2 regions of the Halotolerantifilum yawarlongkerapense genome follow, and region 1 is predicted to be linked to the other one. Evidence: riboswitches for the same ligand, from Rfam matches in the RefSeq annotation. Region 1 holds a riboswitch; the other holds the start of a gene.
The links. A riboswitch is a leader RNA that binds a small molecule or an ion and turns the genes downstream of it on or off. The one in region 1 is predicted to bind FMN.
Positions count from the first base shown of each region.

Region 1 (15,821 bases):
TTGCGGAGTCAGGGCTCCCCGTGACCAATATCAGTGAGATCACCCGGTTCCCCGAGTGTCTCGACGGACGCGTGAAGACGCTTCATCCGGCCGTCCACGCGGGCATCTTGGCCCGACGCGATCTGGAGGAGCATCGCGAGCAGTTGAAGGAGCTGGCGATCGAGACCATCGATCTGGTGGTCATCAACTTGTACCCTTTCAAGGAGACAATCGCACGACCGGATTGCACCCTAGAAGAAGCTATCGAAAACATCGACATCGGTGGTCCCACGATGCTGCGCTCTGCGGCGAAAAATTTTAGGGATGTGCTGGTGCTCACCGATCCTGCGGACTACGATGGACTCATCACGAGTCTAAAAGCCGACGGTGAGGTCGACGGGGAGGAACGACTCCGCTACGCGCTCAAGGTCTTTGAGACAACGGCGGCCTACGATGCGCTGATCGCGGCCCACCTGGCCGGTGTGACGGGTAGGACCTATCCGGAGAAATTGACCTTAACCTTCGAAAAAGTCGACGACCTGCGGTATGGAGAAAACCCCCATCAGTCGGCTGCCTTTTACAGAGAGCCACTTGCTACACCCGGCACCCTATCGGAGGCCAAACAACTCCACGGTAAGGCGCTGTCTTTCAATAACATCAACGATACGAATGGTGCGCTTGCTCTACTGAAGGAGTTCAGAGAACCTTGTGTCGTGGCTGTCAAGCACACGAACCCTTCGGGCGTGGGCGTGGGTTTCGATCTCCACGATGCCTACATGAAAGCCTACGAGGCGGACCCGAAGTCCATCTTCGGGGGGATCATCGCGGCCAATCGACCCGTCGATGTGAAGACCGCGCGTAAGATCAATGAGATCTTTGTTGAAATCGTGGTAGCTCCTGCCTTTGAGGAAGAGGCGCTCGAGATTTTGACGCAGAAGAAAAACATCCGACTACTCGAACTACCCAATATCCTGCACGCACCCAAGGCCAACGCTCTTGATCTGAAGAAAGTCGAAGGGGGTCTCTTGGTGCAGGGAATCGATGCTGCCCTGATGAAAGGGGATATGCGGGTGGTCACCCACCGTGTGCCCACGGATAAGGAGATGAAGGATCTTCTCTTCTCCTGGAAGGTCGTGAAGCACATCAAGTCCAATGGAATCGTCGTGGCCAAGGGAAGCAAGACCCTTGGTGTGGGACCCGGTCAGGTCAATCGCATCTGGGCTGTGGAGAACAGCCTGCGGCAGAGCCTCGAGCAGACCAAAGGTGCTGTCTTGGCCTCTGATGCCTTCTTCCCCTTCGCGGATTCCATCGAGGCCTGCGCCAAGGCCGGGATCACGGCCATCGTTCAGCCCGGTGGAAGCATGCGGGATGAAGAGGTCGTCGAGATGGCGAATCAATACGGAATCGCTATGGTCTTCACCGACATGCGTCACTTCAAACACTAGGGAGGGAAGAGGGAATGAAAAAAGTATTGATCGTCGGTGGTGGCGGGCGCGAGCACGCCATCGCCAAGAAACTACTCTCGTCCCCCCGCGTGGAGCAAGTGTACGTGGCGCCGGGCAACGGTGGCACGGGTGAGGACTGTACCAACGTCTCAATGGATGCCATGGATTTCGAAGGCTTGGTTCGTTTTGCCCGAGAGGAAGCGATCGACCTGACCGTGGTAGGCCCCGAGGATCCGCTGGTGGGCGGCATCGTCGATGCCTTCGAAGCGGCGGGACTGTCGGTCATCGGGCCGGGAAAAGCGGCGGCTTTGCTCGAAGGATCGAAGGCCCATGCAAAGGACTTCATGGAGCGGCACGGCATTCCCACGGCCGGTAGCGTGACGGTCACGGATTACGCATCGGCGCTCGAAGTGCTCGCGTCCTTCACCTACCCTGTGGTGCTCAAGGCCGATGGCCTGGCAGCTGGAAAAGGGGTCTTGATCTGCGAGAACAAAGAGGAGGCAGTCTCCGGCCTATCGGCCATGCTTCGCGATAAGAATTTTGGTGACGCGGGTAGCAAGGTCGTGATCGAACGCTATCTCAAGGGTGTGGAAGCCAGCCTCCTGTGTTTCGTCGACGGCAGCGGCTACCTGACCATGGCCCCGGCACAGGACTACAAGAAGATCGGTGAGGGCGGTAAGGGCCTGAACACAGGTGGTATGGGGACCTTTTCCCCGAGTCCCGTGATGACGCCCGAACGCCTGGACCAAGTTAAAACCGAGGTGCTCGATCCCTTCATGGCGGGGATCGTGAAGGACGGGTTCCCCTTTCGCGGAATTCTCTTCCTCGGTCTGATGATCGATGGGGACCGGATCGATGTGCTGGAGTTCAACGTACGCTTTGGCGATCCAGAGACCCAGGTGATACTAGACCGTATGGAGACGGATCTCTACGATGTCTTCGAGGCTATGCTGGAGGACCGTCTCAGGGAGGTGACCCTCGACTGGTCGGACCACCATGCGGTCTGCGTGATGCTGGTCTCCGGCGGTTACCCGGGTGCCTACGAAAAGGGGATACCCATCGAAGTTACGCTTTCACCTGACGATGTAATTCACAGCGGAACGACCCTCGATTCCACGGGTACGCTGGTCACGAGCGGCGGTCGTGTGATCGGTGTGCTCGGGAGGGGGGAGACCCTCGAAGCCGCACGTAACGATGCCTACGGTAAGATCGACGGGGTGACCTTCGAAGGGAGCTACTACCGTCGGGACATCGGGGAACAGATCGAACGGTGAAGGCGATTGGAAAAAGCGAGGTTCAGGGTAAACTGGACCCTATAAAGTGGACTCTTTGAAAAAGAGACTCTTTATAGGGTCTTCTTGTGTCTAAGGTAAGAATTCAGCCTCCATTACTGGTAAACTGGAGAAAAGGAATCTGAACCGACTCACGAGGAGCTTTACAGAAATATATTTGGAGGAGGAAGCCATGTCAAAACGCATCTTCACAGATGAGCAGGTCAAAGAACTGTCTCATAACCCCTATGTCAAAAACGTCTCCTCGAAAGCGATCACTTACTCAGACGAGTTCAAGGTCCACTTCCTCGCGGAGTGGGAAAAGGGAAAGCCTAGCCTTCAGATTTTCGAGGAGGCAGGCCTCCCGCTAGAGGTTTTAGGGGAGAGGCGTATCCATAACGCCGCCACTCGATGGAAAAAGGTTTATCGAGATAAAGGGATCATTGGTTTGAAGGATCAGCGTAAGGGGGCCTCAGGACGCCGTAGCCTTACAGAACTCTCGACAGAAGAGCAGCTCCGTCGGGCCAAGCAGGAGAATGCCCTCCTGAGAGAGGAGAATGAGTTACTAAAAAAGCTCGACTTCGCAGAAAGGAGGGGAAGTGAATTATCCAAACATGAACGATATGCACTCATCCAGCAGATGACGGGTAAGCCTGGCTCGCTATCTGTCCGAGGGGCTTGTCTGATCTTAGAGGTGTCTACATCCGGCTACTATGCGCACGTCTCTCCTAAGAACCAACTCAAACGATGGGAGAAGGAAAAGGATGATCTTGCATGGCGTGACAGCGCGATAGAGGCGATGGCCTACAAACAAGTTGCAAAGGGCTCTCGCGCCGTCGTCATGTACTTCCTGAACACGAAGAAAACGATAGCAAATCGCAAGAAAATCCAACGAATCATGCGGAAGTACGGCCTAAAGTGTCCGATTCGGCGTGCGAACCCATACCGCCAGATGGCCAAGGCCACCAAGGAACACCGCACTTTCCCGAACCACCTAGATCGGCAGTTTGACCAATCGATTCCAGGGAAGGTCCTCCTGACCGACATTACCTACTTGCGAGGGAAGGAAGGCTTCCTAGGCTACCTCTCCACCATTCTCGATGCTACAACGAAGGAAATCCTAGCCTACAACGTCTCTGACCGGATTACCTTGGATATTGCACTCGACACAGTGAAGAGTCTGAAGGCAGATCATGGGAATAGTTTACATGCGGAAGCCCTCCTGCATTCCGATCAAGGCTGTCACTACACGAGTCCTGTATTCCAGAAATTAGTACGAGAAAGTGGCCTCCAGCAGTCAATGTCCCGCCGTGGAAACTGCTGGGACAATGCTCCACAGGAGAGCTACTTCGGTCACTTGAAGGATGAGATCGCTTATGAGGAATGCTGTTCTCTCGAGGAATTGCAGACGGTTATCGCGGACTACATGGAGTACTACAACAACGAGAGGGGCCAATGGAAACTGAAAAAGCTGACCCCGGTATCTTACCGGAATCAGCTCTTGAAACAAGCAGCTTAGCTCTCTCTTTTTTTAATTGTCCTTGACATAGGGTCCAGATTAGGGTGCTTCTACACCCAGGACCTCGCTTTTTTTGATAACTTTTTGCTCCCACCGGCCGGTGAGGTAGATGGAGAGACCGAACAGGACGGTGAGCAGATTTGATAAGACCATCGCGTACCACACACCATTGGGCCCGAAATCCGTATAGGACTTGAAGAGCAAGATCATCGGAATCCGCAGGACCCAGAGTCGGCCCATCATCATGGCCATGGCGTACATCGTGTGTCCAGATCCCTGGAAGACGCCGATGAAGATCTGGAAGAAGCCCATGAGCGGTAGGCTGACCACGATGAGGCGCATGTAAGTCAAACTTTGTTCCGCCTGCGCAGGTGTATTCGCGAAGAGATTGACGATGTCCCTTGCGAAGAATAAGAGGATGCTCCCCCCGATGGCAAGAAAAAGAGTGGAGAGCTGGGCACTCTTCTTCACGGAGGCCCGGCTCCTTTCGATCTGATCGGCCCCGAGGTTCTGCCCCACGATGCTGGCCAGGGCACTGCCGATGCCCATGGCGGGCATCAGGACCAGACTGCTGATGCGGTTGCCAATGGCGAAGGCTGTGAGCGTGCTCTCACCGAAGGAGACGATGAAGATGTTGAGGACCGCGAAGCCCAGCGCGGCAGTGGACTGTCCCACGGAGGAAGGCAAACCGATTCCCGTGATCTTGCGGATCACGGCAGGATCGGGCACCAGGTCCTCCGGGGAGATCCGCAGATCTCGGTTGAAGAAGAGCTTGGTCACGGCGAGGGTGCCGAAGAGCACCCGGCTGATCACCGTGGCGATGGCCGCGCCGCGCACGCCCATACCGAGGGTGAAGATGAAGATCGGATCGAGCAGGATATTCAGGCCAACGGAAAAGGCACTGAGGATCATGGGACGGAGGGTATCGCCCTGCCCGTTCCGAACCCCATTGTAAGCGAAGATCATGAACATCCCTGGCATGCCGTAGAACATGACGCTGAGATAGGCATCGGCATTGGCCAGTAGGTCGCCCTCGATGCCCATCAGGGTGAGGATCGGCCTGGATAGGAGTCCGCCGGCGATGCCTACGATGGTGGAGAAGACCAGACTGATGAGCAGGATCTGTCCACCGACACGCTGTGCTTTCTCATCATCGTGGGCGCCGATATACTGGCTCATCAGGCTGGTAGCGGCCATGGAGAACCCGATGCCGAAACTCATCATGAAGAACATCATGGGCCAGGTGAACTGGATGGCGGCGACCTCGTTTCCACCGATACGGCTGACAAAGTAGGTGTCGGTGAGGTTGTAGATGGTCTGAATGAAGTTATTGATCATCATGGGTAATGAGAGCGTCAGGATCACGCGGGTCATTGCCCCGTTTAAGATCAGCTCGCGCTTCTGTCTGAAGTCCATAGTGCCCTCCTTTTTCCTGTACTCAGTATAGCAAAATCCAGTTGCACCATCAATTATTTCGAGGGGCTAATGATTATCATTTATCTAAAATATGGTATAATGAGGGCACAAAGAAACCAAAGGAGGAATAACCATGATCGTTGCCAATGAAAAGGATCTCAAGGCCAAGGTACTAAGCGGTGACGCCGTGAAAAATGCAGCCATGAAGGTGCTCGTCTCACCCGAAGAGGGCTGGGACTCCCATGTGATGCGTATCATCGAGCTGGGGGAAGGTGGATATTCGCCCAGGCACGAACACCCCTGGCCGCACATCAACTATATGATCGAGGGAACGGGTACCCTCCACCTCGACGGCGAGGATATCGCGGTGAAGGCCGGATCCTATGCCTACGTACCCGCCGGGAAGCACCACCAGTTCCAGAATACTGGTGAGGGGACCTTCCGCTTTATCTGTATCGTACCCAAAGAAGGCCACAAATAAGAGAAACCCGCAGCCTAGGCTGCGGGTTTCATGATGTGTGAGACAAGGTATCCCGTGATGCTGACCAGGATGATCGTTGCACCGGAGGGGATATCCAGATAGTAGCTCAAGGTGAGCCCAACGGTGGAGAACAGGATCCCCAGGCCGATACTCGAGAAGATGATGGTCTTGAAATCATCGAAATAATGGCGGCTCATCGTGGGCGGGATGGTCAGAAGCGCCATCACCAGAATGATGCCCACCAGTTGGATCAGTGCCACGGTGGCAAGGGCCACGAGCAGGAACAAGTAGTACTCGAAGGCCGCCGTGTTCAACCCGATGACCTTCGCGAACTCTTCATCGAATAGATAGGCTCGCCAGTAATCGAAGAACAAGACGAAGGAGAGGGCCACAACGACCCCTGTACCCCCGATAATCTGGAGCTGGGTGGAGGAGATCGTCAGGATATCGCCGAACAGATACTTGTTCATATCCGGGGGATAACCGGGCGTCAGGGCGATGAACAAGATGCCCAATGCCATGCCGGCAGACCAGAACATGCCCGTGAGGGCATCGGCACCGGCCATGGAGGACCGTTTGATCCGGGTGATGGCCAGAGCGGATACCACGGCGAAAAGCAGGGCGCCCACAATGGGTTCGATGCTCAGAAAATATCCGAAACCAATACCGCCGAAGGCCGTATGGGCGATGCCGCTGGACAGCATCACGAGTCGTTTCTCCACGACCACAGTGCCGATGATGCCACAGACCACACTGGCGAGCAGCGCCCCAATGAGGGCGTTCTGAAGGAAAGGGTACCTCAGGAGATCGGCAATCATGAGCTGTGCCCCCCTTTGTGCGCGTGCTCGTGTACGTGAAGCACTCGGTGAGGAACATCACCATGGCTGATCAGATCCACCGGACACCCGTAGATCTTTTCGATCGTATCATGATCAAGCTCGGGCTCGTTGTGATCGATCAGCTGGATGTTCATGCAAGCGATCCGCTTCACGTAGGAAGAAATCACACCCACATCATGGCTCACCAGAAGGATCGCCATGTCTTCGTTGAGCGTCTTGAGGATTTCGAAAATTTCCGTTCGGCTACTGGCATCGATGCTGGCGGTGGGTTCATCGAGCACAAGGATATCGGGCTTTCTCATCAGGGCTCGGGCTATGAGCACTTTTTGCTTCTGACCGCCGGAGAGCTGATGCATCAGCCGCCTGGCGAGTTGATCGATCCCGAGTGATTTCATCCATTTCTCTGCCATAGATCGTTCGATCTTCCCGTAGCGATGGAAAGGCCGGATCGGTGGATCGAGAGCACCGGATAATACCACGTCGCGAACCCGGATGGGAAAGCGGTTCTCAAAGTGGACGAGCTGGGGTACATAGCCGATGGTAGCGGGTCCGGTGAAGACGACCTCACCACTGTCCGGTTTGATCAGGCCCAAGATAGCCTTGAGCAGGGTGGATTTTCCGGCCCCGTTCGGTCCGATGATCCCGACGAAATCGCGGTCAGAGACTTCGAGGTTGACCCGATCCAAAACCTGGGTCTCACCGTAGGAAACCGTGAGGTTGCGTATACTGATCATGATAAGGACTCCTAGCGTAGATGTTCTTCGAGGGTGCTGGCGATCTTCTCGAGATTCGCCAGGTAATCGCCGGACAAGGGGGACACGGCTACAGTCTCGCCATCGATACTCTCGGCGATGGTCTCCGCTTGTTTGGACGTGATTTCATCTTGATAGAAAATGACCCGGATGTCGTTCGCCAGAGCGAAATCGATAACATCCTTGAGCTGGTTCACTGTGGCCTCTTTGCCACCGGCTTCAATGGCCAGCATCTCGAGACCATAGTCGTCGGCGAAATACCCCAGCGAAGGGTGGTACATGATAAAGGTTTTGTTCTCAACCTCTTCTAGTCGTGCGCGGATCCTTTCGTCGATGGACTCGAGTTCCTCTCTGAAGGAAGCAGCGTTCTCAGCATACCGCTCTGCATGCTCCGGGGCTACCTCCGAGAGGACGCGCGCAATCTCATCGACCATCAACATGGCGCGACGTGGACTGAGCCAGATATGAGGATCCTTCTGCCCCTGTTCATGGTCGTGCGCCTCCTCCTCATCGGCGTGATCTGCATCGTCGTCGTGCCCGTGGTCTGCATCGTCGTCATGTCCGTGGTCTGCATCGTCGTCATGTCCGTGGTCTGCATCGTCGTCATGTCCGTGGTCTGCATCGTCGTCGTGTCCGTGGTCTGCATCGTCGTCATGTCCGTGGTCTGCATCGTCGTCATGTTCGAGGTCTGCATCGTCGTCGTGTCCGTGTTCTGCATCGTCGTCGTGTTGGTGCTCCCCTTCTTCAAAATACCGGGCGGGGTACGTCTCCTGCACGAGATCGTCTAGACGGTGGACCGTAAGGTTGTCATTCAGATCCTGTAGCCGATCGATCGTCGAGGCGAGATCTGACGGCGTGCCGACACTGAAGTAATGAGAGGCCTCAGATAGAGACGTCAGTTCGCGAGGGGACGGTTGGTAGTTCGTCGGACTCGATCCCGTGGGAACGGCGACGGCAACATCCACCGTATCTCCGGCGATGGCTTCCACCATGGCCGCGAGAGGCATGATGCTCGTGCCGATGACCGGACGGTCTGTTACTGGAGCTTCCGCACAACCGGCTAGGGAGATTGCGACGATCAATAAGATGGATAAAACTAGGCTTGCTTTGTTCATGTATGTTACCTCCTACCATGTATTATAACAAATCTGTCAAGTGCTCAGAAGGACTCCTAACGCTATACAGATACCACCGTATGGGATGGAGTAACCAAGAATTTGTTTAGAGCACATCAGGACAGGTATCAATAGAAAAGACGGATTGAGAATATTTATCACAGGATAGGAGGATATCACATGACAGTCAAGGTAACATCCAAAGGTATTCCCGTGACACTGGTCGGAGATCCGATCAAGCCAGGGGATAAGGCGCCGGATTTCAATGCACTTTGTCAGGACTTCTCGGTTTTCTCTCTCTATGAAGAGACGGAAGGAAAAGTAGTGGTATTAAGCGCTGCACCCTCCCTAGATACGCGCGTTTGCTCTTTGCAGGCACAACGATTCAATGAGGAAGCTGAGGCCCTGGGAGAGGGTGTTCAGATTGTACAGATCAGCGTGGATCTACCTACTGCGCAAAAAAGATTCTGCTCAGAAGAGGGTGTGGACACCATCCGCGTGGTCAGTGATTACAGGGATGTGGAGTTCGGTGAAAAGTACGGTTTTCTTATGAAGGAGACCCGTATGCTGGCGAGAGGAGTCGTCGTGATCGACCCATCGAGAAAAGTACAGTATGTTGAGTACGTACCCGAGGTGAGTACAGAACCGGATTACGATGCGGCTTTAGCCGTGGTAAAAGAACTCGTGAAATAGTTGACACTAAGCTTTTCCTGTGTTATCTTTTATATGCAAATGAATAATAGTTCTTCAGGGCGGGGTGTAAGTCCCCACCGGCGGTAGAGCCCGCGAGCCGAGAGGTTGATCTGGTGAGATTCCAGAGCCGACAGTTAAAGTCTGGATGGAAGAAGAAGCATAGCTTTTTTTGAGCGCAAACCCTGGAGCCTTGTCTGATGCTTCGGGGTTTTTTTCATGCTCCGATTACGTTATCAAAAACACAGGAGGTATTCCCGAATGGACAACCAAAAGAAGAGAGGTTCACTTTTGAAGGTGAATGTGATGACAAAGGTGGCCATCCTATCTGTCATTGCCTTTTTGATTATGTACATCGAATTTCCCATTGTCTTTTTCCCCGCTTTCCTCAAGATCGATCTAAGTGATCTGCCGGCTCTTATCGCGGGATTCGCACTGGGTCCCGTGGCAGGGATCATGGTGGAACTGATCAAGAATCTTTTGCACCTGTTCCAAACGTCGACCGGTGGCGTTGGGGAACTGGCTAATTTTGTAATCGGCGTGGCGTTGGTGGGCCCGGCATCGGCAATCTACTATCGCGATAAATCGAGAAAAAGCGCGATCGTGGGTATGCTGGTTGGTATCGTCAGCATGGCAATCGTGGGAGCGCTGGCCAATTATTTCGTACTGATCCCCTTTTACCAGAACTTCATGCCCATCGATGCGATCATCGCTATGGGCCAACAGGCGAACGCGGCCATCGTGGATGTAAGGACCCTCGTGATCTACGGGGTGGTGCCTTTCAATCTGCTCAAGGGTGTTGTGATCATGATTATCACGGCCCTCATCTACAAGAAGATTTCACCACTGTTGAAATGATCCTCACAAGAGTACGGCAAAGATCCCCCGGAGGCAGAAGTGCCCCCGAGGGATTTTCTAGTTGATCGGACCTTTTGAAGACTCGGAGAAACTAGAGGCCAGCTGCAGGGCGTTTGAGATCTCTTCCTTAATACGCTCGATTGCAAGTTCCTGTTTGCCATCGGCAACGGTGATCCGAAGATTCTGGCCGCCGATTTCCAGTTTGAGAAAATCCTCCTTCAGGATAGCCTCCAGCATCTGCTTCAGGCTGGTGCGGTGGGATTCTTCGCCCAGGAACTGAGCGATTTCCGGTTTCATGCGCAAAATGATGCGGCCGGTATCATCTGTGTCGATCGATTGGATGATCATATGGTAGTCAAGCAAATTGGGACCTCCTTCAGATTCACTTTTAAAAAACGTCTCCTTATTTTATTATAGATCCGTCTCTGTTAAAATGGAAGGGTAGAGGGGGCAACAATCGATGATGTTACGGATGAAAAAATACGGTATACCGATACTGGCGATCCTGTTGGTCGCCTTTTTGTACGTGGAGCTGGTCGTGCATACAGAGATCACCGGTCTACAGCAGGATTGGCGGTATTACAGTGGTCGCTATCTCCAGTCCGCAGTAGGGGCCCCGCGCTATGAGACGGTAGATCTCAATGATCTCTTCAGACGATCTGACATCAACCGCGGCACATTGACCAAACAAATTCCGATTGATCCCGGGCAAGACACGGCAATTTATTTTCCCTACACGTGGTCTTTTCAACGGGTTTTCACTGAAGACCGTGAACTCGCCGCAGATGAGCACGGGATCTATCGTATTGAGCCCAAGGAAGCAGATGCTGTCGAAGTGACCGTTCATTTTCTTTCCGAAAATCAGCGGCACTGGAAGTCGCCTGGTGTCATTCGGGGCTCCTATGAGGAGATCCTACGTTATCTAGAGGCACGTTCCTACATGGGTTTTTTACTCTTTTGTATGCTCATTATCATACTTGTGCTCTATGCGATTTTTTACCACCGCACGATCAGGGAAAGTGACTATACGCTCTACGCCTATTTACTGGTCGCTCTGCTGGTCATGACCTTGCGAATTTTTGGCTACGACCAAGAGCTCTTTTTCATGATTTCCGAGAGGCTCCTCGGACGTATCAATACCCTAGCCTTCCATTTGCTGTTACCGCTCACCTTCCTGGTGAGTACCAAAATTCAACCTGGAAAAATCGATGAACGAGTTCTTTGGACCGTTAAGACCTATGGCCTGGTCACGGTGCTGGTCGTCATGAACATGCGGCAGCGGTTCCTAGACGACTGGATCTATGTGCACGCCTTCGTGCTTTTGTCCATGACGGTCTACATGCTAAGGGCCTTTTGGACGCACTACCGGAAGACGAAAAATGGGTATGCAATACTGGGCATGCTGTTCCATTTGCTACTCACCGTGTTTTTCGTGGCGGATGCAGCATATCATCTGCACTATATGAACACAAGATACCATCTGTTCTTTGCCATCTTGGTCATCTTTTTCCTCGAGCTCTTTTTGGTGGTCTACCATTATCGCCTGGACCGTCTGATGTCCCTTACGCCCAATGCTGCAAATCACGAAGCAATATTCGGACGACATATCGATGATGCCCTGTCTAATCTCTCGGAGAGCATCGTGATCTGTGATCCCTCCCTGATCGTGCTGGAGGTCTTGGTGGCGAGAGAAGACCCGCTCTTTGATGTGAGTCTCAAGGGCAAAGAGCTCGATCGTTTTCTATATGGGCACCATGTGGAGAGAAGGGAGTATCTGCACACCCTGATCGGCAAGATTTTGAAGGTGCCCGGAGAGCAGGAGAAGCAACTGCTCATGGACCTTTTACCCACGGAATGGGTTAACGAGCGGAGGACCTACCATCTGAATTACACCTTCTTGAAAGACCCGGACCGGCTCCTCATCCGATTCCGTGATGAGACGGCACTTCTGAAGGAAAGCTATCGGCTGGAGCAGGAGCGCTTGCAGCTGAACATGGTCTCCGCGGTCATCAAGAACCGGGCCACGTTCAATAGTCTAGTGGAGGATTTTCGTTATTATGCGGCCGTTGAGCTCGACAGTATTTTGAGCTCTAAAGATGTACTCTCGCGGATTCTGATCCATATCCTGACAGATCTGCATACCTATGTGGGTCTCTTCGAACAGTTCCATCTGATTCACATCAGCCGGTTCCTGCGGTCGCTCGAGACCGAACTCTATGAGATCAAGCAGGATGAAGCGCTGGATAAACAGAGTTTTATCGAGATCATGCGCTTTTACCAACCGCTGGAGCACCTCGAGCGCGACTTGGCGATCCTGACCTCTTATATGGGGACGGAGCTGAAGGGGTCGAAGCGGATCCGGGTGCACCCAGAAGATTTCAAGGGATTTGCCGAACTGCTGCGCCGAGACCGGCATTACAAACTGTATAATCATTTCGTCGAATTGGCCTACCCGTCGCTTGAAGATCTCCTGGCACCGCATATCACCTATTTCAATGAGTACATCGATAAGAACGGCCTCGCCATCGAACCCATCCGATACCAGGGTGAACATCTATTGCTGAACGAGAAAGTATACAGTCCCTTTGTCAAATCGTTGAATCATGTCTTCAGAAATGCCATTGAACATGGCATCGAACCGGCGGCGGAGCGGGTAGCCACCGGCAAACCCGAGAAAGGGAAGATCCGATGCCAGGGGCGGGAGATCGGTAACAGCATTTACCTCATCATAGAGGATGATGGACGGGGAATCAATCGCGAGCGCCTGAAGGAGAAACTCCGTTTGAAGAGACTGCTCAGCGAAGAAGAGGAACTGACCATCGAGGACCATCTCCTCTTGAAGAAGGTATTTCTCGAGGAGATGACCACGAAGGACCAAGTCGAGGTCATGAGCGGTAGGGGGCTCGGCCTGTTCGCCGTGAAACAACAACTGTTGGCTATCGGGGGAGATGTTGAAGTCGAGAGCCTCCCGGGAAAACGCACGCGGTTTACTTTCAAAGTGCCCAGAAACTAAGGTTTTGGGCGCTTTTTTCATGTCAGAAAGATGCTGTATAAGATTCTTTTTATCGTGGGGCTTATTGACAGTTGGCGGACAAGTGTTTATTATAATAGAATGATTGTTAAAATTTTTTAACACAAAATGAGGAGGGGTATTTCGTATGAAGCGTTATGTAGTTATCGTAATGATCGTGGGAATGTTCTTGTTGACGGCCTGTGGCGGACAAGAGACAGCAGCGGATAGCGACGTCATCAAGATCGGAGTCTTCGAGCCAATGACCGGAGCCAATGCTGCCGGTGGTGCCATGGAACTCGAGGGAATCGAACTGGCCAATGAATTGTATCCTGAGGTACTCGGGAAAAAAGTCGAACTTGTCGTAGCGGACAATAAGTCGGATAAAGTAGAAGCTGCCAACGCTGCCACGATGCTCGTGGAAAAAGAGAAGGTCAATGCGATTATCGGTTCTTGGGGATCTTCATTCTCCATGGCCGCAGGTCCCATCGTAGATGAGGCGCAAGTGCCCGCGGTCGGTGCATCCTGTACAAATCCATTGGTTACTTTGGGTGTAGAGTATTACTCTCGCGTTTGTTTCATCGATTCCTTCCAGGGAACGGTTATGGCGCGCTACGCTTACAACGAACTGGGCGCCTCGAAAGCTGCGATCATCCAGGAAATCTCATCGGATTACTCCGTGGGTCTGGTGCAGTACTTTGAAAGGGCCTTCACAGAGATCACGGGTGATGAGGATGCGATCTTGACGGTGTCCAGCTACAACACGGGAGACCAAGACTTTACCGCTCAGCTCACCAGCGTGAAAGACACGAATCCCGATGTCATCTTTGCACCGGGTAACTACACAGAATCTGCCCTTCTGATCAAACAGGCGCGTGAGCTGGGCATCGAGACGCCAATCATCGGTACGGATACATGGGAAGCACCTGAGTTTATCGATATCGGTGGCGCAGCTGTTGAAGGTGCTGTCTTCTCAACTTTCTTCACATCAGAAGTCGCGATCACGCCAGAGAGTGAAATCTTCCTCGCTGAGTACAGATCACGCTATGACAAAGAGCCTGCTTCCGTTACGGCGCTTGGCTACGATGCTTACATCTTGATCTTGGATGCCATCGAGCGAGCCGGTAGTGCTGATCCGGTGGAAATCCAGAAGGCCATCGCAGCCACGGAAAACTTCGAAGGTGCGGCCGGTATGGTCACACTGGATGAGAACGGCGATGCTGTGAAGAGCGCTGTGATCAAGCACGTGGATGATGGCGCGTTCAAGTACCTGACGACGGTAGAACCTTACTAAAAAAAAGACGTAGACCTCTTTATCACGAGAGGTCTACGCATTTTCATGGGAGGTATTATGTCTTTTTTCGTATTCTTACAGCATCTGAGTAACGGCATCTCCCTGGGTAGTTTGTATGCGCTCCTGGCCATCGGCTACACAATGGTCTACGGTATTCTCCGGTTGATCAACTTCGCCCACGGTGAGATTTTTATGGTCGGTACCTATATCGCCTTCTACGCGATGACGAGCTTCATGCTTCCTTGGTACCTAGCCTTTCTCTTGGCCATCCTGTTCACGGTGGCCTTCGGCATCCTGGTCGAGCGGGCAGCATACAAACCGCTGAGAAATCAGCCCAGGATCTCGGTCATGATCTCGGCCATCGGCGCCTCTTTCTTACTACAGAACCTTGCCGTTGTTATCTTCGGCGGTAGACCGAAGGCTTTCCCAGTACCGCCCCTGTTCAGTCAGGTGGTTTCGCTGGGGGATATCAAGATCATGAGCGTCACCTTCTATATCCCCGTGATCACGGCCATAGCCCTGGCTATTCTTCTCTTCGTCGTTAACAAGACGAAAACAGGGATGGCCATGCGTGCCGTCAGTCGCGACTACGAAGCCGCGAAGCTCATGGGGATTGATGTCAACAAGATCATTTCGATCACCTTTGGTATGGGTTCTGGTCTGGCCGCCATCGGTGGTGTCATGTGGGGATCGAAATACCCTCAGTTGATCCCGACCCTTGGCCTGATGCCCGGTCTCAAATGCTTTATCGCTGCCGTCGTCGGTGGCATTGGGAACATCCGCGGCGCATTGCTCGGGGGCTTTCTCCTCGGGCTCATGGAGATCATGATCGTTGCTTTCTTCCCGGCGCTCAGCGGATACCGAGATGCTTTCGCCTTTGTCCTGCTGATCGGGATCTTGATGGTGAAGCCCAACGGATTGCTCGGTTCGAACGTGAAGGAGAAGGTGTAGACCATGACGACAGCACAGAAAACTCGTTACAGTCTCATCGCCTTGGTCCTTTTGATCGTTCTGTTGATCGTCGCCAACCTGGTCTTCGATTCGTACCAACTGAGAATCCTCAATCTCTCGGGTATTTACGTGGTACTGGCCCTGGGTTTGAACCTGATCAATGGCTTCACCGGTCTTTTCTCGCTCGGACACGCCGGATTT
Region 1 covers NZ_CP199719.1:1,417,625-1,433,445, reverse strand. Annotated here, with positions in the region: gene purH (bifunctional phosphoribosylaminoimidazolecarboxamide formyltransferase/IMP cyclohydrolase) at 1-1,424, shown strand, start outside; gene purD (phosphoribosylamine--glycine ligase) at 1,439-2,698, shown strand; gene ACULM0_RS06980 (IS3 family transposase) at 2,889-4,214, shown strand; gene ACULM0_RS06975 (MATE family efflux transporter) at 4,254-5,630, opposite strand; gene ACULM0_RS06970 (cupin domain-containing protein) at 5,764-6,111, shown strand; gene ACULM0_RS06965 (metal ABC transporter permease) at 6,126-6,929, opposite strand; gene ACULM0_RS06960 (metal ABC transporter ATP-binding protein) at 6,926-7,684, opposite strand; gene ACULM0_RS06955 (metal ABC transporter solute-binding protein, Zn/Mn family) at 7,696-8,817, opposite strand; gene tpx (thiol peroxidase) at 8,998-9,510, shown strand; FMN riboswitch at 9,557-9,671, shown strand; gene ACULM0_RS06945 (ECF transporter S component) at 9,769-10,365, shown strand; gene ACULM0_RS06940 (hypothetical protein) at 10,423-10,728, opposite strand; gene ACULM0_RS06935 (ATP-binding protein) at 10,826-13,378, shown strand; gene ACULM0_RS06930 (ABC transporter substrate-binding protein) at 13,524-14,669, shown strand; gene ACULM0_RS06925 (branched-chain amino acid ABC transporter permease) at 14,727-15,620, shown strand; gene ACULM0_RS06920 (branched-chain amino acid ABC transporter permease) at 15,624-15,821, shown strand, end outside.

Region 2 (15,821 bases), 1.4 Mb from region 1:
TACTTCGCGCATGAGACCTTCGAATAGGTTGTTGATCACATCGCCGCCGTCGAGTGCTGTGTTGAGCGCGGGATCGATGGTCTTTGGCTCGGAGCCAATGTTCCATACGAGTACCTGCTCCACATCATTTTCCGCGGGTTCTTCTGCCTGGGGCTCATCTGCGGGTGCATCTTGTGCAGGTGCATCGCTCACATCTGTTTCTTCAGGCGCCGGGCTCGAACAACCCGCGAACAGCGAGATGACCATCACGAGTGCCAGTAGTAGTGCCATTTGTCTCTTCATCTGATTTTTCCCCTCCATTTTCTTCTTTGTTGGAATGTTCCGACAAATTGGTGTGAGATTCCCCTCTAGGGAGTGGGTTGCTGCATGGTGATGCAGTGGATGTTTCCCCCACCTAGAATGATCTCTCTAGAATAAACGCCTACCACATCCCGATCGGGGAAAATCTCCCTGAGGGTTGCGCCGGCCCTGGCATCGGATTCTCCGAGACCGAAGGTCGGGTAGACGATGGCGCCATTGGGCATGTAAAAATTCACGTAGGAGGCCGCCAGCCGATCGCCGGCTCGCCTCGGGTGTGTTGTCTCGGCGGGATAAACACCCGCCGCCTCCTCTTCGGTGATGATCACCGGTGAGGGTAAGGCCAATCTATGGATAACGAGCGACCGACCCCGGGCATCCGTCTCCCGACGGAGGACTTCGAGCGCCGCACGTGATCTTTCGTATTGAGGATCCCCTTGGTCATCCGTCCAGGCCAGGATCACTTCTCCCGGACGGGCGAAGGCGCAGAGATTGTCCACGTGTCCGCTGGTCTCATCGAGGTAGATGCCCCTGGGTAGCCAGATCACCTTGTCAATGTTCAAATGATTACCAAGCACGTGCTCGACTTCTTCTCTATTTTTGCCGGCGTGTCGTCCCTTCGAGAAGAGACACTCTTCTGTCAGGAGGCAGGTCCCCTCGCCATCGACGTGGAGAAAACCCCCTTCGATCACGAAATCACCCAATCTGTACACATCGACGCGCTCGATCTCGGCGACCTTTCGGGCTACGCGGTCGTCCTGATCCCACGGGAAGTACAGACCTTCATCTAGTCCACCCCAGGCGTTGAACAGGCCATCGAGCGCCCGTAGTCCACCCCTACCGTTGACCAGAAAGAGCGGCCCCACATCGCGCATCCAAGCGTCGTTAGACGAGAGTTCGACGACGCGTATGTGATCGGGCAAGAGGTCTCTGGCGAAGGGGTAGGTCTCTCTAGAAGCCCCCACCGTCACGGGTTCAAAGCGGGCGATGGTGGTGGCTACCTCCGCGAAGGCCTGCTGGGCGGGGTAGGCTCCTTGCCGCCAATTATCCCGCCGTTCCGGAAACAGTATCCAGCACCCGTCGTGGGTTTCAAACTCACCCGGCATGCGGTATCCGTCGACGCGTGGCGTCGTGTTCAAGAGATGGGCCATGAACATTCTCCTTTCACGCAGCGGTAGACTGTTTCGAAGAAAACACCGAGACACCGCTTCGCCTCCACCGGATCTGGATAATGATCCAGAATCGCGACGACGATCACAGAACGTCCGTCTACCTCCAGGATGCCCGCGTCGGCCTTCTGATCTTCTAACGATCCGGTCTTGTGGATGAAGTGGATCCCTTCATCGTCCACCTCGCGCAGGAAGAGGCTCCGGTCGTGCTGTTCAGCCAGATCCACCAGGGCCCGCTCGTTTCCGGCCAGCGTCTCGAGGACGGCCACCACATCCATTGCCGTGGTGATATTCTCAAGACCCCTATCCCGCGCCCCACTGTCCATCATGTGACGCCTGAGCCGAGTGCCTGGATACTTCTTGGCAATCTCCTCCGACAAACGGGGGAGCCCCAAGTAGTCGATCACGAGATTCGTGGCCGTGTTATCGCTCAGGGCGATCATCATGGTCATCAGGTCCGACAGACGGTAGGTCCGTTCTTCGAGGTGCGCGAGCAGGCTGAAGGGTACCGCCTGTTCCTTTCGAAAGGCCACGCGCTCTGTCTGGTGGTCGAGCGCGACCTCTTCGATGAAGAGTTTGATCAGGCTGGCAGACTTCACCGGTTGTTCTTGCCCATGGGACCAGAGGACCTCTTCACTGTGCCTGTCGACCACTGCCCAGACGAAATCACCACCGGCGGCTTCGACTTGATCGACAATCTTTATGATTTTTTCCATCGGACGATCTCCTCGAAAACCGCCCCGCGAATCTCTCGGATCCCCAGTCCAGGGGAGGTCCCCAGAAAAATCTTAGGGCCTTGGTAGACCACTTCGCCCAAAACAGGCTCGTCTTCGTACATGGTGGGAACATCGAGGTCCACGCGCGTGATATTCATACTACCTGCGGCCATGTGGGCCGCTGCATCGAGCCCTACGCGCGACTCCATCATGGAGCCCATCATACAGGTGATCCCGTGGGCACGTGCCAAGTGGTCGATGGCGCGCGCCTCCTCGAGGCCCCCGGTCTTCATCAACTTAAGATTGAACAGATCACATCCACCTTCGCGGATCAGGGTCACCGCGTCCTTGAGATCATAAAGGCTCTCATCGGCCAAAATCTTGGCCGTAGTCCCCTGGGTGACCGCCACCATTGCCCTCAGGTCATTGGCGCGTACCGGTTGCTCCACCAAATCGATGGCCACCCCGGCATCTACTAGGCGGTTGATCGTGGCGATTGCTTCTTTGGCCGTCCAGCCCTGATTGGCATCGATCCGCAGGGAAACGTCGGCCGGCAGGACTTCCTGGATGGCCAGCAAGCGTTCGAGATCCTCCCGAGCACCGCTGCCCACTTTAACCTTAAGGGATTTGTACCCTTTTGTCAGGGTCCCACGCGCATCTTCTACCATCTTTTTCGTTGGGTTCATATTGAGGGTCAGGTCGGTATCCAGAGAGCGCTTGGCACCGCCCAAAAGTTGAAAGAGAGGGATGCCCAGTGCCTTGCTGTAGAGATCGTGGCAGGCGATATTCGCAGCGGCCTTTGCGCTGGTGTTGTGCACGAGCGCAGAACGGATCGCCTGTTGCCACCCATCAGCATCGAGGATGTCGATACCCATGAGCTTGGCGGCGATCAACTTGAGCCCATCGGTTATGCTCCCTATCGTGTCACCAGTGATCACAGCCGTGGGTGATGCGGCGCCGAAGCCGAAGATCCCCTCGTCGGTCCACAGACGGCATACGATCGATTCGATGGCATCCACTCTTCTGAGCGACGTGATAAAGGGTTCGGTCAGCGGAATCGCCACGGTCGCGATCTCCATTTTCGTTATGTGCATGGTCTGCCTCCTCTAAAAATAGGTAGCTACCGTCTCTAGTGTGTTTCTCAAGTCTTCCCGACAGAGCGGGTCGCCCGCGATCAGGTTGTTGATGACCACACCACCGGAGGATCCGGTGGAATGAATAAAGGTGCGTCCCGACAGGATCAAACCGATGTGTCCTTCCCAAAAGAGCAGGTCTCCCGGCTTTGCTTCGTCGAGTGTAATCTTTCTGAGACCGTACTCCGGTCGATAGATTGCATCCCTGTAGATGATCTGATTGTTGAGCATATAGGCCATGGCGGTGAGTCCAGAACAATCGATGCCGGCGGGCGTCTTCCCACCCCACCGGTACTGAACACCGAGATAGGTTTTCGCGCTTTCGACGATCGCCGCCCTCAGGCCTTCCTCCTCCGTCGGTATGGTTCGAAAATCGATATTCTCTTTTCTCGTGTATCCTTCCCGTCCATCGGCGAGCAGGACTTTTAAAAAGTCCCCTCCCATTTCGAGGAGCACGAGCAATGCACCCTTGGGAAGTGTTGCGAGCACGTACCCTTGATAGGCCGGTCGCGAGAGGATATCGGCGAAGGGCGTACGGATGCGGGACGTCTGCTCAGTGTAACGGGCGACGAGCTCGGGATCTTCATTCAGCTGATCTGAGCGGATGAGGCCTTCGTAACCGTAGCTCATCTCGCAGAGTTGGTAACCACCTTCCATAGCATCGGCGTCGACCACCATGCCGTGCAAGGCTTCGTCGAGTGCCACGGAAGTGGCATCTGGTTCTTTATGTAATGTCGCGATCGGTACTTGAATCACACATCGGGTCTTCAAACAACCGCACCTTCCTTTCGTCAGCTTCTAATGTCAAGACTCTACCCATGGGCAGGGTCAACGCCGGAAGTTCGTGACCGGCGGGAAAATCTTTCACAACGGGACAGTCGAGTTCTTCGATAAAGGCATCGAGCACATCGTCCACCGAAATCTCTCCTCCATCCTCACAACGGGTGAAAGGACCGAAGAGCACACCAGCGACTTCCTTGAAGACACCGGCGAGCTTGAGCTGCCACAGCATTCGGTCGATCCGGTAGGGCGCTTCATCCACATCCTCGATGAGCAGGAGCCTGCCTCTGGTTTCCAGAGCGTAGGGGGTTCCGATCGAGGCGGCGAGTAAAGCCAGATTGCCACCGGTCAGAATCCCCCGTGCGCGCCCGGAACGCGGTATGCGACAAGTCGCTACCACTATGTCTATGGGTTCTGGGGGGGCTAGGATTGTCTGGAGCAGGGAGTGACGGCTACCTTCATCGAAGTCCCGTCGGATCCACTCCGTCGTTGGCATGGGGCCATGGTAGGTCTCGAGATCGGCATAGCGGCCCAGTGCCAAATGCAAGGTCGTGATATCGGAATACCCGAGAAAGATCTTCGGGTGCTGTTTAATTGTATCATAATCGAGGGCATCGACAATCTGCACGGAACCGTAACCGCCTTTGGCGGCGAGGATCCCCCCGATGGTCGGATCCTCGAAAAAATGCTGTAACTCTTCCGCCCTCAGCTCTGGGGTGCCGGCGAGGTAACCACTGCCGTAGAGGCAGCTGGCTCCCACGACCACTTGTAATCCCAATGCCTCGAGATAGCGTTTGGCTTTCTCAATGCTGCCGTCTAGCGGCGGCGACGCGGGACAGGTCAGGGCTACTCGGGCACCAGGCTCAAGCGCTTTCGGTATGCGCATCCAGATGTCTCTCCTTCTTTAGAAACCGTTCGGGGACCTCATCGCGTCGGATGAGATCTTCAAAGGTCTGCCGGCGTACGATCACATCGTGCTTTCCTTCAGAGACCATCACGACGGCCGGTATCAAGTTTTGATTGTAGTTCGAAGCCATGGAGTAACCGTAGGCTCCCGTGGCGTAAACGGCGAGCAGATCACCAGGTGAAACCGCAGGTACTGCCAGATCCCAGATCAAGATATCGCCCGACTCACAGGTTTTGCCCGCGATGGTAACGGTCCGGTCGGGTATGGCATCGGTCCGATTCGCAATGATGGCACTGTAACGCGCGTTGTACAGAGCAGGCCTCATGTTATCGGGCATCCCGCCATCGACGGAAACATAGGTGCGTATACCAGGGATCTCCTTGACAGCGCCGATTTCATAGAGCGTCATCCCAGCTTCTCCGATAAGCCAACGGCCCGGTTCGATGCTCACGTGGGGACGTCTGCGACCGGTCTCTCGCGAGAGGGTCTCGATCTTGTCCATGATCGCATCGGTGAAGTAGGAAAGGGGAATTCCCTCGTCATCGGCCGTGTACACGATGCCAAAGCCCCCGCCTACGTTGAGCTCTTCAATCTCCAAATCGTACCGATCGAGCAAGTCGTAGGTCGCTTCGATAGCCGCCAAGTGTGCCGCGTGGGTTTTCAGTTGACTTCCCACGTGAAAGTGGAGTCCCACGAGATCGATCCACGATGAGGCCTCGACCTGGGCGAGGGCCCGATCAAAGGCATCACCCACCAGGGGAATGCCGAACTTCGTGTCCTTCTGTCCCGTGGTGATGTAAGCATGGGTGGCGATCTCCGAGAGGCCCGGTGCAATCCGGAAGAGGATCCTGACCCGTGACTTCTCCCGCGCTGCGATCCCTTCGATCATGGACAGCTCATGGAGATTATCGACAACGATTTTACCCACTCCAGCTGAGATGGCACCTTCTAGTTCCACCAAGGACTTGTTGTTGCCGTGGAAAACCACATGTTCCATGGGAAAACCCGATGCTCTGGCGATATAGAGTTCTCCGCCGGAAACCACATCGAGTTTCAGACCCTCCTCTTGGATCAGATGGCAGATCGTTCGGCTCAAGAAAGCCTTCGATGCGTAATGCGCGGAGGTATCTGGAAAGCGTCCCAGAAAGTCCTCCTTCAAAATATGACACTGCTGCCTGATGGCCGTTTCGGACAAAAGGTAGAGGGGGGTTCCGTAGGTTTTGGCAAGGGCGACGGTATCGCACCCGTCGACGATCAAATGGTGGTTTTCTATCGGCATGGTCTCAAATCCTTTCTGATGGGTTCACACCAGAAAGTTGCAAGGACCATGCCAACTCTTCAAACGTTCTCGATCTGATAGCGCGCAATCTTATCGTAGTAGGCGCTTTTTTTAATCCCCAGACGTCGCATGGTCTCCTGGCGATCGCCGCCGCTCAGCTTAAGCGCACGCACGATCGCCTCCCGCTCCGTTTCCTCTAGCAATTCCTTGAGCGGCTTGAACTGTGCGACTTTGGAGGGTGTCATGAGTTGGATTGCATCGGCATCGATCACCGTACCCGTCGTCAGGTTGATCGCCCGTTCGATGGCGTTTTCCAACTCTCTAATATTTCCAGGCCAGTGGTGGTGGCTTAATTTTTCGAGCGCTTCCTGGGAATATTGCTTTGTGCTCACCCCTAGTTTTTTCGTCAGCTTCGGGAGCAAATGACGGGCAACTTGTCCGACATCGCGGAATCTACTCCGCAATGGCGGAATCAGGATTGGGAAGACGCTGATACGATAGTACAGATCCTCCCGAAACAAGCCCTTTGTCACCTGTGCAGCGAGATCCCTGTTACTGGCGGCGATGATCCTCACATCCACCGTCACGGCTTTCGTTCCGCCAACGCGGAAAAAAGACCGATTCTGCAGGACGCCCAAGAGTTTAGCCTGTAGGCCCAGCGGTAGCTCACCAATCTCATCGAGAAAGAGCGTGCCACCGTCGGCTTCTTCAAAAAAACCTCGCTTCCCGCCGGAGGTCGCGCCGGTGAAAGCGCCACCTTCATAACCAAAGAGTTCGGATTCGATGAGGTTCTCTGGAATTGAAGCGCAGTTGACCTGGACAAAGGGAGCGGCGGCACGCCCGCTCGTCCGGTGGATGAGGGAGGCCAAGAGCGTCTTCCCCGTTCCAGACTCCCCCTCGATCATCACCGTCGATGTGGTGAGCGATGCCCTGTGGGCCAGGTCGCGGACGAGACGGATGCTCTCGGAGTCGCCCACCAGTTCGCCCAGGGGGCCTTCGTTCAGATCGGAACCGCTCAGCTGCCGCTCCAGGTCGGCCAGCTTATCGAGAGCACTGTTTTTCTCGGCGATCAACGCCTCGAGTTCCGTCAGGTCCTCTACGATCAAGAGGGCACCGCGGTGCGCACCATTCTCTGCAATGCGCTTGAGCGTGCAGAGGGCCGGCCGACCGTTGATCTCATAGTAACCGTTCCGAATCGTCTGTTCTTCCCCTTTTCTGCCGCCTGCCAGCGCAACGAACCGGCGGATGATCTCGCTGTCGTCGTGGATCTCGAGGGGGTGCCGTCCGACCACCTCGATCTCCTGATTCTTGCCCTTGGCTACAAACGGGTGGCCATCGATGAGATCCGCCAGGGTCTCTCGTCTTACTGTGTATCCTTTCGCCTGGTAGAATTTCACCGTGAGGGTCGTCCCCCCGAGCACCACCATGTGTCCCACCGATCGGATGTAGGGCATGGTGAAGGCAATTTCTCCAACGCAAAGCCGCGCCTGTTTATTCGTAAAATCCAATGTGCAGGAAAGGTGGATTCCCCCCAGCTCGGTACTAATCTCCAGACGATCACGGTTCTCCCGTTCACCCTTATGGGCAAAGGCGATGGGCTCCCGACTACCGTGGCGACAGATGGCCACGATGGAATCGCCGCGAGACAATCGATCGATGGGAAGCCCATACTCCGCGAAAAGCGTGGCATCGGTCATCCCATCATCACCGAAGAGTCTGTGGTCGGCCAATAGGATCAGGTCTCCCTCTTCCACCCTTCCCGTTGGGTGTCCCCGGCCACTGTCCTCCACGATCCCGAAGATCTCTTTGGCCCGCTTGTTGTACAGTTGAATCTTTTCCGTCTCGTCTACGTAAATAAGCCCTTCATCGATACTATCTGTAAAGGCACTCAAGAATGATGCGTGCTCCAAGATCAACGCCTCCCGTTCAAGATCGCTTCTTCCTATTTCCCCATTGTACCAAAAAAAGACCCCCGCGTCTTCCGCGGAGGTCCTGCTTGTCCTTAATTATGCGAATTATGCGCTGGCGTTCTTCTGCGAACGATAGCGGTCCTGCGTGTTGAGGACTTTCTTGCGCAACCGTAGGGCGTCGGGTGTAACCTCGAGCAGCTCATCGGCCTCGATAAATTCAAGCGCTTCTTCTAGCGTAAAGGATCTGGGCGCCAAGAGCTTGACGGCATCGTCAGTTCCAGAAGCACGCACATTGGTCAACTTCTTATTCTTCGCCGGATTGACTTCCATATCATCCGTACGACTGTTCATGCCCACGATCATGCCCTCGTAAACATCAACGGCAGGACCGACGAAGAGCGTCGCCCGCTCGGACAGGTTGAACAGGGCATAGGCGATTGTCTGGTCCTGTACCAGGGAAACGAGCACGCCATTCTGACGCTTCGGTACATCGCCAGCGTGGGGTGCGTAACCGTGGAAAGACCGGACCATGATCCCCTCACCACGCGTCTCATTGATAAAGGAAGAACGATAGCCGAGGAGTCCTCGTGTTGGTACGAGATATTCAAGGCGTGCGTATCCCTCATCCACGTGCATGTGTTGCATCTGACCCTTTCGTAGGTTCAGCGCCTGGATGACCGAGCCGCTGTAGGCCTCGGGCACATCCACGATCACACGCTCTACTGGCTCTTCGAGACCTTCTTCACCATCTCGGAAGAGTACTTCCGGTTTCGATACACCGACCTCATAACCCTCGCGTCTCAAATTCTCGAGGAGCACCGAAAGGTGCAACTCGCCACGTCCCGAAACCTTGAAACCATCGCGACCTGAGAGTTCTCGCACACGTAGACCGACGTTTACCTCGAGTTCACGTTCGAGGCGGGCCTTGATATGACGCGATGTCACGTAGGTGCCGCTTCGTCCGGCGAAGGGTGAATCGTTAACCTGAAAGGTCATCGCCAGCGTGGGCGCTTCGATTTCGATCGTCGGAAGCAGTTCGACATGATCAGGATGACAGACGGTCTCACCGATAGAGACATCAGAAAACCCAGCGATCACAACGATATCCCCCGAATGGGCGATTTCTTTTTCCACACGTCGGAGGCCTTCGTTCACAAAGAGCTTGGCAATTTTTCCACGCGTGAGAGTGCCGTCACGTTTTCCGAGCACGACACTCTGGCCACGTCGTAGGGTGCCGCGCGTTAGGCGACCAATTCCCAATCGACCGATGTATTCATCGTAGTCGAGGGAAGAAATCTGCATTTGGCTGGGCTCTTCATCGAGGTTGGGATACGCTTCGTATCGCTCTGCCAGGATTTCAAAAAGTGGATCCAGGTTCTCGCTCTCTTGGTCCATATCGGCCTTGGCAATACCCTCGCGGGCGATGCCGTAGACGATGGGAAAATCAAGCTGTTCATCGGTTGCGCCGAGCTCTACGAAGAGATCGAAGGTCTGGTCGACCACTTCTTCGGCCCTTTGGTCGCGCTTATCAATCTTATTGATCATCAGGATCGGCCGGAGGCCGCGCTCGAGGGTCTTTTGCAGGACGAATCGTGTTTGGGGCATAGGGCCTTCGGAAGCATCGACCAAGAGGATGGCCGTATCCACCGTTCGGATGATCCGCTCCACTTCCGATGAGAAATCGGCGTGTCCCGGTGTATCGACGATGTTGATTTTGACGCCGCCGTGTTCGATCGCACAGTTCTTGGAGTAAATGGTGATCCCGCGCTCACGCTCGAGATCGTTGGAGTCCATCACGCAATCGATGACGGTCTCATTGTCGCGAAAAACGCCGCTCTGTTTGAGCAGTGCATCGACAAGTGTAGATTTACCGGCATCAACGTGCGCGATGACGGCGACATTCAAAATCTCAGGTCTATTCATGTTTTTTCTACCTCTTTTCTTCAACTCTTCCCATCATATACAAGTCGACTGTCCTTTGCAAGCGACAATTCCTTCATATCCTGTGCTTACGCTCGGGAAAAGCTTTTCTTGTTTAAAAAAATCCCGATACGTGGAAGCACCAGGATTTTCTCTTGCTATTGAGCGAGTTTCTTGAGCAGATCGACCATTTCCATTGCGGTCATCGCAGCGTCATACCCCTTGTTACCGGCCTTCGTACCAGCACGTTCGATGGCCTGTTCGATGGTATCGGTGGTGAGCACCCCGAAGATCACGGGTTTTTCTGTGTCCAGGGAGACAGAAGCTACACCTTTGGTCACTTCTGAAGATACGTAGTCAAAATGTGGTGTGGATCCTCGGATCACGGCACCAAGGCATATGACCGCGTCAACATCCGAACGGTTGGCCAATTTCTTGGCCACCAGCGGGATCTCAAAGGCTCCGGGCACGCGGGTGATGGTAATCTGTTCTTCTTTTGCCCCGTGTCGCACCAAGGCATCCATGGCGCCCTCCATCAGCTTCTGTCCGATGAAATCGTTAAACCGTCCCACGACAATCGCGTACTTGGCATCGCCTGCCTGCAGATGTCCATTAAACTGTTTCATGATCATTCTCCTTTCCCATGTCGAGCATGTGGCCCATACGTTCTTTCTTCGTCTTTAGATAGTAAGCATTCTTCTCATTGTGATTCATCTCGATGGCCCGCCGACCGACCACTTCGATGCCGTACCCCGACAACCCAGCGATTTTCTGAGGGTTGTTCGTCATGAGAATGATCCGACTGGCACCGAGGTCCTTAAGAATCCTGGCACCAGTGCCGTAGTCCCTGAGATCCTCATCGAAGCCCAGGGCCAGGTTGGCCTCCACCGTGTCCATCCCCTGGTCTTGTAAGGCGTAGGCACGAATCTTATTGATCAAACCGATTCCCCGGCCCTCCTGTCGCATGTAAAGGAGGATACCCCTTCCTTCTTCCTCGATGCGGGCCAGCGCTTCTTGAAGCTGCTCCCCACAGTCGCAACGTAGGGATCCGAAGGCATCACCGGTCAGGCACTCCGAATGGACACGGACGAGTACAGGCTCTCCGGATGCCACATCTCCCTTCACGAGGGCCACGTGGTGTTCTCCGGACAGTTCGTCCTCATAGCCGATCATCTCGAAATCCCCCTGGATTGTTGGCATGGATGCCACAGCCGCTCGTTCAAGCGTATGCTCATGCTCCAGTCGGTGGGCAATGAGATCGGCTATGCTGATCATCAAGAGACCGTGGTCCTCACAATAGGAAACGAGATCCGGCACGCGGGCCATCTCCCCGTCGGCTTTCATGATCTCACAGATCAGACCCGAGGGATGGCATCCCGCCATACGCGCCAGATCCACCGCTGCCTCTGTATGACCTGCCCGGCGGAGAACACCGCCGTGTTTTGCGGCGAGCGGAAAAATATGGCCGGGCTTGGTGAAGTCTGCGATCCTTGTCTCTGGACAAGCGAGGCTGCGGATTGTCAAAGATCGCTCGGCCGCTGAGATCCCGGTGGTGCAATCCACGTGGTCCACACTCACAGTGAAGGCGGTCCCCTTGGGATCCGTGTTGCGCGTGACCATGGGGCCGATCTCCAGATCCTGCAGTCGCTCTTCTTCCATGGGGGTGCACAGAAGACCACGTCCGTAAAGCGTCATGAAATTAACGGCTTCCGGCGTAGCGTGTTCGGCTGCCATCACCAGATCCCCCTCGTTCTCCCGGTCTTCATCATCCACCACCACGATCATCCCGCCGGCTCCGATGACCTCCAGTGCTTCTTCTATCTTGGCAAACATATGCCACTCTCCTTTCTCAATTTCCTACGCCTAGGATCAAAAACCGTGCTCCCGTAAAAAATCCAAGCTGATCTTCCCCTCTTTTTGGGGTGTCATCAACTGTTCCACATATTTGCCGATCATGTCCACTTCTACATTGACAGTCTGCCCCACCCGTTTTTTGGCCAGAATCGTCTCCTCTTGGGTGACAGGAATGAGGGAGACGGACAGGCCACCCGCTTGACGACGGGCCACCGTCAGGCTGGTGCCATCAAGAGCCACGGATCCGCGGTCGAGCACATAGCGCATCAGTCGATCGTCGACCTTCAGGTCGATCCACAGGGAGTCCCCCTCGTTTCGTGTGCCCGTGATCCGTGCCAGACCATCGACATGGCCTGCCACCAGATGGCCGCCAAGACGTCCGTTCAACGTCATCGCCCGCTCGAGGTTCACCGGATCTCCGGGCGAGAGCTCACCCAGATTGGTCATCCGGAGCGTTTCTGCCATGACGTCCGCTGTGAAATGGGTACCATCGTGGTTTACCACTGTCAGGCAAATGCCGTTGGTGGCAATACTATCGCCCGATTTGGTTTGGTCGAGCACATGCTCGGCTTCTATCGTGATACGGGCACCCTCCGGACGGGCTTCGACCCTCCGGACGCGACCGATCTCTTCTATAATCCCTGTGAACATCTGTCTTCCTCCCCTCCCACACATCCTGTGATCAGTAGATCTTCTCCGTGATAGGCTGTATCCATGTGATCGAGCCGCGTCACCGACGCGAGCGCCTCTGTGCCCTCTCCCCCGATCACGGATTTCGCAGATTGACCGCCGATCAACTTGGGCGCGATGAAGAAGGCCACTTCGTCCACGAGACCTGCATCGAGAAAACCACCGTGAATGGCACTCCCCCCTTCGACGAGCACACCGTCGATCCCCAGGCGGTAGAGCTTCGCGAGCAAATCGGATAGGTCGATGCGATCTTCCGCGCCCCTTGTCTCGAGCACCCGCACGCCCATGTTCTCAAGGGCCCGCCTCTTCTCCACATCTGCCGTGCTGTTCACGGCGATGATCGTCGGGCCGCCGAGGTTCGCGTCGAGCACCCGCGCTGCCAGGGGAGTCTCGGCCAGTGCATCGACGATGATTCGATAGGGCTGCCTGTAAGCTTCGCTCTCGCTCCGGGCTGATAACGAAGGATCGTCGGCCAGCACAGTACCGATGCCCACCAGAATCGCCGGCCAGTAGTGACGCATCCGGTGTACAGCTATCCTTGCCTCCGGCCCCGTGATCCACTGGGACCGACCGGTTCTCGTCGCAATCTTGCCATCAAGACTCATGGCCGCTTTCAAGAGAACGCGGGGTCTTTTTTGCCGCATACCCGTCAGAAACATGCGATTTTGATGGGCCAGTTCCTGCTGGAGCACACCCACGTAGACCTCGATACCGGCCTTCCTAAGCTGCTCGATGCCTCTTCCGGAAACGAGGGGGTTGGGATCTTCGATGCCCACGACCACCCTTTTAATGCCTGAGCTGATAATCGCTTCGGTACAGGGTGGTGTTTTTCCATGGTGGGAGCAGGGTTCGAGTGTCACGTACATCGTGGCCCCTTCTAGGGGTTCTTTGACTGCTACGAGTGCCTCGCGCTCGGCATGCGGTGCACCGAACCGCGTGTGATACCCCTCGGCGATCAACCGGTCGTCTTTCACGATCACCGCACCCACCAGGGGATTGGGGTTGACCGCTCCTGCTCCTCCCTCTGCCAGTACCATTGCACGACGCATCCATTTCTCCATCATCGCTAACACGCTCCTCAAGATTAAACACAAAAAAACCCGGAGCAAAAAACTCCGGGGGTCATGCGATCGCTTCGAAAACAAAGGCCTGGCGGCACTGTCCTCGTGATCTGTTGCTCCTTCTCTCATCCAGACTATACTGTCGGTACCGGAATTACACCGGTTCAACCGCTTGATAAGCGGCTCGTGGACTTTCACCACCGGTAGGGAATTTCACCCTGCCCCGAAGGAATGATTCAATTTATCTAAACTTTATCAGTCTGATCGGGTCCTTGTCAAGAATCATTTTCATCCCTTGACTTCAAGAAGCGTCCCTGGTACACTGTGGTTATCCCCCTAGGGGGGGTCTACTTTTTCCAGGAGGCGTCCATCATGTTGACGCTATATGCTGTGGCCACCGTGGGCCTGGTCGTGTCCTTTTTGCTCGACCGCACGCGGACGAAAAAAGCTGTGAAAGTCGCCGGTAAGAAGCTGGCAAAAATTCTGCCCGGGTACTTGAAGATCCTGATGATCTTGTCCGTGGTTCTGCTTATTCCCAATGCACTCATCGTGCGATTCATCGGAGAAAATGCCTCGGCGGCAGGCCTTTTCATCGGGGCCGCCTTCGGTTCGATCACTATGATGCCAGGCTTTATCGCCTACCCTCTATCGGGCGTGCTGGTCGAACAGGGGGTTAGCTATATGGTGGTGGCTGCCTTTGTAACCACGCTCATGATGGTCGGTGTGGCCACTTATCCGGTGGAGAAACAGTACTTCGGTGTCCGTGCGACCATCGTAAGGAATGTAGTCGGATTTTCCATCTCCCTGGTGATAGCCATCGCCATGGGATTGTTCTACGGGGAGTTGATCTGATATGACGACAGCAAAAAAGAACTATCTTGCCTTTGTACTTTTCCTGGCTTTTCTCGGTTTCTCTTTCCTCAGCGGATTCGATCTGGGTCTGCGGGTCGCCGACAATTTTTGGCTCTTCGCCTGGGATATGCTACGCATCCTACCGCCGGCCTTCATCCTCATCGGTCTGTTCGATGTGTGGGCGAGCCGGGAGCTGATCGAGAAGAACTTCGGTCAGGTCTCCGGTTTCAAGAAGTACATCTGGGCCATTCTGCTGGCAGCCACCACCGTCGGTGGTACTTTCGTGGCCTTCCCCGTCGCCAACGCCCTCTATCACAAGGGAGCGGATTACAGCGCGATCTTCACCTATGTGACCTCTGCTTCCCTCGTGATGATCCCCATGAGTATCATGGAGGCCACGATCTTAGGTCCTCGGTTCACCCTTGTTCGACTGGGTGTCTCCCTCCCTCTTGTTGTCCTGAGTTCCGCAGGCCTCGGGACCTATTTCGATCGCCGTCGGTACAGGCTACCGGAACAGGTTTGATGGTAGGAATAAATCATTCTAGAGAAGAGCCTGTATCTCGGGCTCTTTTTGGCGTGTGACAATTGTAAGATGATTCCGAGATATTGATAACGATTTAAAATTACTTGAAAACCACCGTTAAATTCGATACAATAGGAAGGAATCTAAGAGAGGGGAAAAGCCCCCACAATATGAGGAGGTTCATTTATGAAGTCAAAAGTTATTTTATTAACACTTCTGGTAGTCGCACTTGCATTCGCAGGTTGTTCTCCGGCTACAGAAGAACCCGCACCTGAAGCACCCGCCGATGAGCCGGCAGATGTTGTATCAGGTCCTACCGAGTCCATCGTTACCGACGAAGCTTCACTGATCGAAGCAGTAGGTCCCAACGGCGGCTGGATTGTGATCTTTGAAGACGACATGACCACTGAGCAGAATCTCGTGCTCGCTGCTGGTCCTACGGACGAAGGCGAAGCGGCTCGCAAACTTGCTCTTTACACGCAAGATGCTGATCGCAACGTGATCGACCGTTTCACGCTCACGGCTCCTACCCTCACGGTAGAAAGTGTGAACTCTCGCATCCAGGGCGGTACTTTCGCTGGTGATGTCACCGTAAGCGCAGAAGGTTTCCAACTTCGCGACGCTGTGATCGATGGCAACCTTTACTTCACTTCTCAAGATCTTCTCGATGCTTTCGAGAACGAAGGTGAAGTGACGGGCGAAATCGCAGTAGCTGCTGATGCAGTCTCTG
Region 2 covers NZ_CP199719.1:20,533-36,353, reverse strand. Annotated here, with positions in the region: gene ACULM0_RS00170 (peptide ABC transporter substrate-binding protein) at 1-282, opposite strand, end outside; gene aguA (agmatine deiminase) at 348-1,448, opposite strand; gene ACULM0_RS00160 (serine hydrolase) at 1,433-2,182, opposite strand; gene ACULM0_RS00155 (dipeptide epimerase) at 2,167-3,276, opposite strand; gene ACULM0_RS00150 (C40 family peptidase) at 3,289-4,086, opposite strand; gene ACULM0_RS00145 (S66 peptidase family protein) at 4,040-4,981, opposite strand; gene lysA (diaminopimelate decarboxylase) at 4,959-6,281, opposite strand; gene ACULM0_RS00135 (sigma-54 interaction domain-containing protein) at 6,341-8,191, opposite strand; gene typA (translational GTPase TypA) at 8,297-10,114, opposite strand; gene ribH (6,7-dimethyl-8-ribityllumazine synthase) at 10,270-10,737, opposite strand; gene ACULM0_RS00120 (bifunctional 3,4-dihydroxy-2-butanone-4-phosphate synthase/GTP cyclohydrolase II) at 10,724-11,944, opposite strand; gene ACULM0_RS00115 (riboflavin synthase) at 11,981-12,616, opposite strand; gene ribD (bifunctional diaminohydroxyphosphoribosylaminopyrimidine deaminase/5-amino-6-(5-phosphoribosylamino)uracil reductase RibD) at 12,598-13,719, opposite strand; FMN riboswitch at 13,830-13,951, opposite strand; gene ACULM0_RS00105 (permease) at 14,089-14,568, shown strand; gene ACULM0_RS00100 (permease) at 14,570-15,091, shown strand; gene ACULM0_RS00095 (hypothetical protein) at 15,278-15,821, shown strand, end outside.
Region 2: linked by a shared signal. The riboswitch ahead of ribD (bifunctional diaminohydroxyphosphoribosylaminopyrimidine deaminase/5-amino-6-(5-phosphoribosylamino)uracil reductase RibD) and the one ahead of ACULM0_RS06945 (ECF transporter S component) in region 1 are both predicted to bind FMN.